3 regions of the Tumebacillus sp. BK434 genome follow, and region 3 is predicted to be linked to each of the others. Evidence: a T-box and tRNA genes for the amino acid it is inferred to sense, from the RefSeq annotation. Region 3 holds a T-box; the other regions hold tRNA genes.
The links. A T-box is a leader RNA that pairs with one kind of tRNA and senses whether it is charged. The one in region 3 lies ahead of ileS (isoleucine--tRNA ligase), so its partner is inferred to be a tRNA-Ile.

Region 1 (3,244 bases), on a different contig from region 3:
TCCCCGGACGAGAAGGCGTTTTCGACGGTGCGGAATCCTTTGACCGATCCGATCTCCGGATTGATCTCGGCAATCTCGTCAAACGAGCGCTCGTTTTGGAACAAGAGCGTCAGCGGGGACAGCACGATGACGGTGATCAACAGCACCAGCAGCGGTTTGCGGGACACGAGGCCCGCCATGCCGCCCCACATTTTCGATTCGCCGTGATCTTTGCCCGGCTTGATCTTGAACGGCCAGTACATCTTGGGGCCGAGGATGATCATCAAGGCCGGCGTTAGCGTCAGCCCTGCGATCAGCGTTGCCGCCATCCCGATCGCCACCCCGACTGCCGACTGATACAGACCGAATTTCGCGAATCCGATCATGAAAAAGCCGATCAGGACGGTGGAAGCGGAGAAGACGACCGTTTTGCCAACCGTTTGCATCGTTTTCACCAGCGCATCGACTCGCTCCAAGCCATTGGACAGCTCTTCCCGGAAGCGGTGGATCAGCAGGATGCAGTAGTCGGTCCCGGCGCCGAACAAGACGGCGACGAGAAACGTCTCGGTGAACGAAGATACCGGCAACCCGAATGTAGTCGCCAAGGCGACCAGACCGCGGGACAGGACAAATGACAGTCCGATGGTCAACAAGGGCACAAACGGCGCAATCGGAGAGCGGAAGACGAGCAGCAAGATCACGAGCACAAGCCCGATGGTCAGGAACTCCGTCTTCTTCAACCCTTCTTGCGACGTGGCCATGTAGTCCTTCATGATCGCTGCGCCGCCCGTGACGTATGCTTCTGCACCGTCCGGCGCTTCGGTGAGCCGTTCACGAAGCTTGTCGACGCTCGCTTGCGTCACTTCCGCTGCGTCTTCACGCGGGAAGCCGACGAGGAGCATCTGGGTGGTTTTGTCTTTGCTTTCAAACTTTTCGGCCAGCGACGGTTCTTCGAACGCGGTCTGGGTGTTCATGATGCCGAGTTCTGTTTTGTCCCGGTTCAGTTCTTCCCATTTCGCCTTCAGCCAATCCCGGTCGCCGGCGGACAGCCCGCCGTCGCGGTGCATGACGACGATCGCTGTAGATCCCGCCTGATCTTCGGTGGTGATCTGCTCCAGAAGCTGTTTCGCCTGCTCCGATTCGGCGTCAGACGGAACGAACTTCGTCTCTGTTTCCGCGACGATCTTCCCGAGATCGGGCAATGCGAAGACAGAGCCTGCGACCAGCGCCACCCACAATATCAGCACAAACCAGCGGGCCTTCGCCAAGCCGCGAATCCATGTTTCGATCAAAGGTCTCTCCCCTCCTCTGATGGACAATGACACCGTGTCATTTAATCACAAGAGTTACTATATCGCGAAAAATGACACTGTGTCAACAACTAAAAAAACCTGAGCCCAGGGCAGGCTCAGGTTGGAGAGGATCAGTCGTTTGAGTTGGGGTGGTCGTGTTGCTGCGCGCCTTCTTTCATCCGTTCCTGCGGGCGCGGCGCGATCGAGCCGTCCGGGCGCAGCGGAGCATATTCCGGCTTGGCCTTAGGGTTCGCAAACGGCTTCGGACCGCCAAAATTGCCAGGGTGGTTGTCTTTGTTGCGCATCGTAAATCCCCCTTTCCCCTATAAAGTACGCAAAAAGGCGCAGTCTATACAGACTGCGCCTTTCTCTTCGCCTAGCGACGTCCTACTCTCCCAGGACCCTGCGGTCCAAGTACCATCGGCTCTGCAGAGCTTAACTTCTGTGTTCGGGATGGGAACAGGTGTGACCTCTGCGACATTATCACTAGACGTACAGGATGTACGGTCGATCGACGTTGCGACAGGACGTCGCTGATCTTAGTCGATCTACCTTAAATGGTGGGCCCAAGAAGATTCGAACTTCCGACCTCACGATTATCAGTCGTGCGCTCTAGCCAACTGAGCTATGGGCCCGTGTATGGAGCGGATGATGGGAATCGAACCCACGCTGGCGGCTTGGGAAGCCGCAGTTCTACCATTGAACTACATCCGCAAGTGGCGGAGAGCAAGGGATTCGAACCCTCGATACTGTTTCCAGTATACTCCCTTAGCAGGGGAGCGCCTTCGACCGACTCGGCCAACTCTCCGTGTAATATGAATTTGTAAAAGTGGCGGAGCTGACGGGATTCGAACCCGCGGTCTCCCGCGTGACAGGCGGGCATGTTAGGCCACTACACCACAGCTCCATGTGGTTGCGGGGACAGGACTCGAACCTGCGACCTTCGGGTTATGAGCCCGACGAGCTGCCAACTGCTCCACCCCGCGACGATATTATGTCGGAGTGCCGACGTTGCGACAGGACGTCGCTGTTCTTAGTCGGCCTTCCTTTAAAAATGTTTTAAAAATTGGTGGAGGTTGACGGGATCGAACCGCCGACCCTCTGCTTGTAAGGCAGATGCTCTCCCAGCTGAGCTAAACCTCCACGTACAGGACGTACCGTGTACATCGTTGCGACAGGACGTCACGAACAGGATGTTCCGTGTTCAGCGTTGCGACAGGACGTCGCGCCCTTAGCTGAACTACCTTTAAAAAATGGTGACTCGTACGGGATTCGAACCCGTGAATGCCGCCTTGAAAGGGCGGTGAGTTAAGCCGCTTCTCCAACGAGCCGTGTATGGCTCCTCAAACAGGACTCGAACCTGTGACCATCCGATTAACAGTCGGGCGCTCTACCAACTGAGCTATTGAGGAACAATGGTGGAGATAAGCGGATTCGAACCGCTGACCCCCTGCTTGCAAGGCAGGTGCTCTACCAACTGAGCTATACCCCCAAGGTAAATGGCGTGCCCAGAGAGATTCGAACTCCCGGCCTTTTGATTCGTAGTCAAACGCTCTATCCGGCTGAGCTATGGGCACACATATATGGTTGCTTGAGAAAATGGTGCGGATGAAGGGACTCGAACCCCCACGGTCGCCCGCTGGTACCTAAAACCAGTGCGTCTGCCAATTCCGCCACATCCGCTCAAAGATCTATGGCTGGGGAGGAAGGGATCGAACCTTCGCATGACGGAGTCAAAGTCCGTTGCCTTACCGCTTGGCGACTCCCCATCGACTGAGTTTATAATATACCACATCTCGCTACGCGATGCAAGTGGTGTTTTTTAAGAAAGTGGCAGGGGCAGTAGGACTTGAACCCACGACATCCGGTTTTGGAGACCGACGTTCTACCAACTGAACTATACCCCTGTATTGTTCGTGAGAACTACTGTATCACAACTCACTAGTAGCGTCAAGCGCTTCATTTGCTGTCCG
Region 2 (3,244 bases), on a different contig from region 3:
CAACGACGAAAGAGATCATCCAAACGGACGAAGGGCATTTAGAGTGGATCTCGCGTTCGGAGTGGTTCGAGAAGGACTTGATCCCGACCAATCGCAAGATGTTAGAGCATTACCTCGCGCATGAGCAAGAGAGCACTGTGTATATGGGAATCAACATTGAGGAATCGCCGGTGTGGATTCGCTTATAAAAGCAAAAAGACCCGTTCCATAACGGAACGGGTCTTTATATTGCCTAGCGACGTCCTACTCTCCCAGGACCCTGCGGTCCAAGTACCATCGGCTCTGCAGAGCTTAACTTCTGTGTTCGGGATGGGAACAGGTGTGACCTCTGCGACATTATCACTAGACATATAGGATGTACGGTCGATCGATGTTGCGACAGGACGTCGCTGATCTTAGTCGATCTACCTTGTTGGTGGGCCCAAGAAGATTCGAACTTCCGACCTCACGATTATCAGTCGTGCGCTCTAGCCAACTGAGCTATGGGCCCTTCTTATTGGAGCGGAAGACGGGATTCGAACCCGCGACCCTCGCCTTGGCAAGGCGATGCTCTACCCCTGAGCCACTTCCGCATACAGGATGTATGCATCCCGCGTTGCGACAGGACGTCGCGTTCTTAGCGGGGCTACCTTTGTTCAGCGTTGCGACAGGACGTCGCGCTTTTAGCTGAACTTCCTTAAATGGTGGCTCGGGACGGAATCGAACCGCCGACACGAGGATTTTCAGTCCTCTGCTCTACCGACTGAGCTACCGAGCCATGTTTCTATTCATTTTAAATGGCGGAGCTGACGGGATTCGAACCCGCGGTCTCCCGCGTGACAGGCGGGCATGTTAGGCCACTACACCACAGCTCCATGTGGTTGCGGGGACAGGACTCGAACCTGCGACCTTCGGGTTATGAGCCCGACGAGCTGCCAACTGCTCCACCCCGCGACAATGATTAAGTTTTAAAAATTGGTGGAGGTTGACGGGATCGAACCGCCGACCCTCTGCTTGTAAGGCAGATGCTCTCCCAGCTGAGCTAAACCTCCATGGTGACTCGTACGGGATTCGAACCCGTGAATGCCGCCTTGAAAGGGCGGTGAGTTAAGCCGCTTCTCCAACGAGCCTTCTTGGCTGGGGTGGAAGGGATCGAACCTTCGCATGACGGAGTCAAAGTCCGTTGCCTTACCGCTTGGCGACACCCCAACTTCTACTTTTCGAATATGGTAGCGGCGGAGGGACTTGAACCCCCGACCTACCGGGTATGAACCGGTCGCTCTAGCCAGCTGAGCTACGCCGCCATCATGGCGGAGAGAGGGGGATTCGAACCCCCGAGACGTTTTAGGCGCCTACACGATTTCCAATCGTGCTCCTTCGACCAAACTCGGACATCTCTCCAGAAGATAAAGTATTGAAATGGTGGGCCCAAGAAGATTCGAACTTCCGACCTCACGATTATCAGTCGTGCGCTCTAGCCAACTGAGCTATGGGCCCTTCTTATTGGAGCGGAAGACGGGATTCGAACCCGCGACCCTCGCCTTGGCAAGGCGATGCTCTACCCCTGAGCCACTTCCGCACGTACAGGATGTACCGTGTCCAGCGTTGCGACAGGACGTCGCGGTTTTAGCTGGGCTTCCTTCGCGACAGGACGTCGCGGTTTTAGCTGGGCTTCCTTCGCGACAGGACGTCGCGCTTTTAGCTGAACTTCCTAAAATGGTGGAGATAAGCGGATTCGAACCGCTGACCCCCTGCTTGCAAGGCAGGTGCTCTACCAACTGAGCTATACCCCCAGAGTCAATGGCGTGCCCAGAGAGATTCGAACTCCCGGCCTTTTGATTCGTAGTCAAACGCTCTATCCGGCTGAGCTATGGGCACATATTCATTTGAAAAACAGTGGTGAGCCATGAAGGACTCGAACCTTCGACCCACTGATTAAAAGTCAGTTGCTCTACCAACTGAGCTAATGGCTCACGTACAGGATGCACGGTGTCCAGCGTTGCGACAGGACGTCGCGTTCTTAGCTGGGCTACCTTGTAAAAATGGCGGAGCTGACGGGATTCGAACCCGCGGTCTCCCGCGTGACAGGCGGGCATGTTAGGCCACTACACCACAGCTCCATGTGGTTGCGGGGACAGGACTCGAACCTGCGACCTTCGGGTTATGAGCCCGACGAGCTGCCAACTGCTCCACCCCGCGACAATGATTAAGTTTTTAAAATTGGTGGAGGTTGACGGGATCGAACCGCCGACCCTCTGCTTGTAAGGCAGATGCTCTCCCAGCTGAGCTAAACCTCCATGGTGACTCGTACGGGATTCGAACCCGTGAATGCCGCCTTGAAAGGGCGGTGAGTTAAGCCGCTTCTCCAACGAGCCATCAATGGCGTGCCCAGAGAGATTCGAACTCCCGGCCTTTTGATTCGTAGTCAAACGCTCTATCCAGCTGAGCTATGGGCACGTATTCATTTGAAAAACAGTGGTGAGCCATGAAGGACTCGAACCTTCGACCCACTGATTAAAAGTCAGTTGCTCTACCAACTGAGCTAATGGCTCACTGGCGGAGGAAGAGGGATTCGAACCCCCGAGACGGTTACCCGCCTACTTGATTTCGAGTCAAGCTCCTTCGACCGAACTCGGACATTCCTCCGTGTCTCACCGCGTGTCTCTCGCGGCGACAGGTATTAATATATCATGTTCCGACCCGCCAATTCAAAGCTTTATGCACCCCATATTCGAGCAAAACAGCTTGTCTCACAAGATAAGGTCATTCATCCTAACCTTTTCACCACATTAGCTCCCCCATCTACAAAAAAAGAGACTCCTGCGAAAGGAGTCTCCATACATGTACTAGCGGTTGTTGCGACGCAGGAACGCCGGGATGTCGAGATTGTCCGAGCTCGCGTTATTGCCAGTGCCAAACGACTTGATGTCGGTCTTGTTGAGCTGGGGCTTCGGCTGTGCCGGGCGCTCCTTGTGCTCAAAACCGGTCGCGATCACCGTCACCACGATCTCATCTTTCAGATCCGGGTTGATCACAGCACCAAAGATCATGTTCACTTCCGGGTCGGCTGCCGAAGAGACGATATCGGCCGCCTCGTTGACTTCGAACAGAGACAGGTTGGTGCCGCCTGCGATATGCATCAGGACACCGCGTGCGCCGTCGATCGAGGTCTCGAGCAGCGGCGAGCAAATCGCCTTCTTCGCCGCTTCTGCCGCACGGTTCTCGCCGGAGTGTACACCAATCCCCATCAGCGCGGAACCGCGTT
Region 3 (3,244 bases):
GATAGCTGTGGTCGATCTCCGAAGAGGCGAGCAGATGTCCGCTCTCCTGCAGGTCGGCCATGATCTGCTTGTTCGCTTTCGTGTAGAACTGCCCTTCATACGGACCCGCTTCTTTGGTGAACTTCCCTTGTCCATTGACCGGAGCCAGCACCGGCAAGCCGTATTGCAGACCGACCATGTAGTCTTCCATCCCGTGACCCGGCGCGGTATGAACACAGCCGGTACCAGAATCCAGCGTGACATGCTCGCCCAAGATGACCAGCGAATCGCGGTCGAGGAACGGGTGCTGTGCGACCACACGCTCAAGTTCCTTGCCTTTGAACGATGCGATCACGTTCGGCTCGCCTTCCACGCCGGCCACTTTCAGCACGTCTTCGATCAGCGCATTGGCCAGCAGCAGCTTCTCGCCGTTCACGTCAACGAGGCTGTAATCAAAATCAGCTCCGAGCGCGATCGCGAGGTTGGCCGGCAGCGTCCACGGCGTCGTCGTCCAGATCACGAGGAACGACCCTTCCGGCAGCACGCCTTTTCCGTCTTTCACGGCAAATTTCACATAGATCGACGGCGACTTCTTGTCTGCATACTCCACTTCCGCTTCTGCCAGCGCCGTTTCGCAAGATGCGCACCAGTGCACCGGCTTCAGGCCTTTGTAGATGTAGCCGCGCTTCGCCATTTCACCGAACACGCGGATCTGGCGGGATTCATATTCCGGGAGCAAGGTGATATACGGATGCTCCCAGTCACCGCGCACGCCGAGGCGCTTAAACTGTCCCTTCTGACGTTCCACAAAGTCGAGCGCATAGTTTTTGCACATCTCGCGGAACTCGGTCACCGGCACTTCGTGACGGTTGATGCCTTTGTTCTTGATGATCGCATGCTCGATCGGCATGCCGTGCGTATCCCAGCCCGGCACGTACGGTGCGTCAAATCCTTCCATCGTCTTGAACTTGACGATGAAGTCTTTCAAAATTTTGTTCAGCGCATGGCCGATGTGGATATCCCCGTTGGCGTAGGGCGGTCCGTCATGCAGCACAAATTTCGGCTTGCCGGCCTGCTTCGCCTGCACTTTCTCATACAGTTTGCTTTCTTCCCAATGCTTTTGCATCCCCGGTTCCTTTTGCGGCAGGTTGCCGCGCATCTGGAACTCCGTTTCCGGCAGATTCAGCGTTTTGCTGTAGTCTGGCTTCTCCATGTCGATTCCCTCCAATTTGTACATACAAAAAAGTCCCTCAATCCCTACAAAAATAGGGACGAGAGACTTCTCATAATCTTCCGCGGTACCACCCTGGTTGCCATGACAAAGAAGCCATGACCACTCAACTGCCCGGTAACGGGGACAACTCGGTGTTGCTTACTGTCCAAAAAGGAGTTCGGCACACGACTCCCGGGTGATTTTCCCACGCTTCCCCTTTCCCGGCTCGCACCAAACCCGGTTCGCTGCAAAGGACTCCACATGGTACTCTTCCCGCTCAACGTCAAGATATAGTAAATTTGCAGTCATTATATGACACTGCAAATAGCATTGTCAAACGGAAGCCGGACTAAACATCCGGTTAGTCGTCGTTTTTCACACGAATCGTCTTGTCGTCGAGAACCTGGTCCCATTGGTCGCTGTCGATCAGTTCCAGCTGGACTTGGATCAGCGAACGGAAGCGGGCGCGGAACACCGCCGCCTGCTTTTGCAATTCGTCCAGTTCCATCGCCGCACGGCGGGACTTGGACAACGCTTCGTTCAGGATGCGGTCTGCATTTTTCTCCGCTTCCTTGATGATCAGCTGCGATTCCTTGCGGGCGTTGGACTTCACATCTTCTGCCGTCTCCTGCGCCACGATGATCGACTTCGACAAGCTTTCCTCTATGTTGTGAAAATGGGACAAGCGCTCCTCGAGCGTTGCCAGCTTTTCTTCCAAATCGCGGTTCTCGCGGATCATACCTTCGTAGTCCTTGATCACGCGGTCCAGAAATTCATTTACTTCGTCTTCATCATATCCGCGAAACGAGCGGCCGAATTCTTTGTTATGGATATCAAGCGGAGTCAAAGGCATGCTGTTGGGACCTCCTGTACTTTCTTATAAGTCGTATAAAAAGAGCCAAAATTCGCCATTCTTCCCCATTTATTTCGACGGAAAGATGGGAACTCCTGCCGAAAGTTAGAGATACTTGCCGATTTTTAATATCGTCCGGCCTTTGCGAGACTGCCCGATGATTTCGAGGATCTTCGCCCGCCCGTGCCCGCGCAAGGACAGAACATCCCCTTCCTCCACCGCCGTCGCCGGGTCGTCGATCACCTGCCAGTTCAACGCAAGCTTCCCGCTTTTGATCGGGTCGACGACTTTCGTGCGCGACAGACCAAACGACTCGCCGGCCACCGCATCCACCCGCAGCGACATCACCGTAAATTCCTTCTCCTGATAGTCCACCCGCGGCGCCAGATACGCAACAGCCGGGATTTCTTCGATATGTACAGTGGCTCGTCCGACCTGCGACAGATGCAGGCGGATAAAATCGGCGATGTCGCGCGTCACCACAAGGTCACAGCCATCCTCGTGCACCGAGATGTCCCCGATCTTGCCCCGCTTCAGTCCAAGACCGACCAGAGCCCCGAGATAGTCGCCGTGCTTCAGCTTCACATACTCACCCGGGATCTTAACCCGCAAAAAAGACAGCTCGAAATCATCCGCTTCCGGCCCCCAATAGGAAGGAACCAAGAGCGCCCGCTGTCTTTCCGCCTGCGCATGCCCGCCGGACAGGAACAACGAGACGTCCTGAGACGAGCGGGCGATGGATTCGGTGATCTTCACTTGTCTTGGATCGAGAAAATCGGTCAATACCGGCGTCTGGCGCTCATCGACGCGTTCCACCAAATCGATCGTGCGGTCCACAAACGGCCGCTCCTGCGGCCGATAATGCATCATCACATCTTGCCGTTTCATACAGACTTCCCCGCTACAGGAACAGCCATTGCAAAACGAGCACAACGCCGCTTTGCACGAACGACCAGGCAAAGATCCCGACGATCGGCGACAGGTCAAGATAGCCTCCGCCCAGCGGCAGCGGCGGAATGAAGCGGCGGAAAATAGCCAGATACGGCTCGGTCAGCTTGAACAGGATGCGGCCAAACGATGTGCGTTCCACATCGGGCACCCAGGACATCAACACGCGCGCGATCAGCACGTACGTGTAAAAACCTAACACGGTGGAGATATAGTAAATCACTTGGAGAGCCATTCAGTCACCTCGATTG

Region 1: it encodes a tRNA-Ile, which carries the amino acid that the T-box ahead of ileS (isoleucine--tRNA ligase) is inferred to sense. The anticodon was not compared.
Region 2: it encodes a tRNA-Ile, which carries the amino acid that the T-box ahead of ileS (isoleucine--tRNA ligase) is inferred to sense. The anticodon was not compared.

The regions. Positions count from the first base shown of each region.
Region 1 covers NZ_SLXS01000001.1:388,794-392,037, reverse strand. The annotation lists gene EV586_RS01555 (MMPL family transporter) at 1-1,271, opposite strand, end outside; gene sspK (small acid-soluble spore protein K) at 1,403-1,576, opposite strand; rRNA gene rrf (5S ribosomal RNA) at 1,646-1,762, opposite strand; tRNA gene EV586_RS01540 (tRNA-Ile) at 1,830-1,906, opposite strand; tRNA gene EV586_RS01535 (tRNA-Gly) at 1,912-1,985, opposite strand; tRNA gene EV586_RS01530 (tRNA-Ser) at 1,989-2,079, opposite strand; tRNA gene EV586_RS01525 (tRNA-Asp) at 2,102-2,178, opposite strand; tRNA gene EV586_RS01520 (tRNA-Met) at 2,182-2,257, opposite strand; tRNA gene EV586_RS01515 (tRNA-Val) at 2,339-2,414, opposite strand; tRNA gene EV586_RS01510 (tRNA-Glu) at 2,526-2,602, opposite strand; tRNA gene EV586_RS01505 (tRNA-Asn) at 2,608-2,683, opposite strand; tRNA gene EV586_RS01500 (tRNA-Ala) at 2,688-2,763, opposite strand; tRNA gene EV586_RS01495 (tRNA-Arg) at 2,772-2,848, opposite strand; tRNA gene EV586_RS01490 (tRNA-Leu) at 2,872-2,954, opposite strand; tRNA gene EV586_RS01485 (tRNA-Gln) at 2,966-3,040, opposite strand; tRNA gene EV586_RS01480 (tRNA-Trp) at 3,103-3,178, opposite strand.
Region 2 covers NZ_SLXS01000007.1:161,209-164,452, reverse strand. The annotation lists gene EV586_RS16985 (NUDIX domain-containing protein) at 1-188, shown strand, start outside; rRNA gene rrf (5S ribosomal RNA) at 231-347, opposite strand; tRNA gene EV586_RS16975 (tRNA-Ile) at 414-490, opposite strand; tRNA gene EV586_RS16970 (tRNA-Gly) at 498-572, opposite strand; tRNA gene EV586_RS16965 (tRNA-Phe) at 682-757, opposite strand; tRNA gene EV586_RS16960 (tRNA-Asp) at 778-854, opposite strand; tRNA gene EV586_RS16955 (tRNA-Met) at 858-933, opposite strand; tRNA gene EV586_RS16950 (tRNA-Val) at 956-1,031, opposite strand; tRNA gene EV586_RS16945 (tRNA-Glu) at 1,033-1,109, opposite strand; tRNA gene EV586_RS16940 (tRNA-Gln) at 1,114-1,188, opposite strand; tRNA gene EV586_RS16935 (tRNA-Met) at 1,207-1,283, opposite strand; tRNA gene EV586_RS16930 (tRNA-Ser) at 1,288-1,380, opposite strand; tRNA gene EV586_RS16925 (tRNA-Ile) at 1,400-1,476, opposite strand; tRNA gene EV586_RS16920 (tRNA-Gly) at 1,484-1,558, opposite strand; tRNA gene EV586_RS16915 (tRNA-Ala) at 1,697-1,772, opposite strand; tRNA gene EV586_RS16910 (tRNA-Arg) at 1,781-1,857, opposite strand; tRNA gene EV586_RS16905 (tRNA-Lys) at 1,877-1,952, opposite strand; tRNA gene EV586_RS16900 (tRNA-Asp) at 2,023-2,099, opposite strand; tRNA gene EV586_RS16895 (tRNA-Met) at 2,103-2,178, opposite strand; tRNA gene EV586_RS16890 (tRNA-Val) at 2,201-2,276, opposite strand; tRNA gene EV586_RS16885 (tRNA-Glu) at 2,278-2,354, opposite strand; tRNA gene EV586_RS16880 (tRNA-Arg) at 2,360-2,436, opposite strand; tRNA gene EV586_RS16875 (tRNA-Lys) at 2,456-2,531, opposite strand; tRNA gene EV586_RS16870 (tRNA-Ser) at 2,534-2,625, opposite strand; gene ftsZ (cell division protein FtsZ) at 2,826-3,244, opposite strand, start outside.
Region 3 covers NZ_SLXS01000015.1:2,328-5,571, forward strand. The annotation lists gene ileS (isoleucine--tRNA ligase) at 1-1,192, opposite strand, end outside; T-box leader at 1,244-1,482, opposite strand; gene EV586_RS20135 (DivIVA domain-containing protein) at 1,554-2,045, opposite strand; gene EV586_RS20140 (YlmH family RNA-binding protein) at 2,151-2,933, opposite strand; gene EV586_RS20145 (YggT family protein) at 2,947-3,228, opposite strand; gene EV586_RS20150 (cell division protein SepF) at 3,233-3,244, opposite strand, start outside.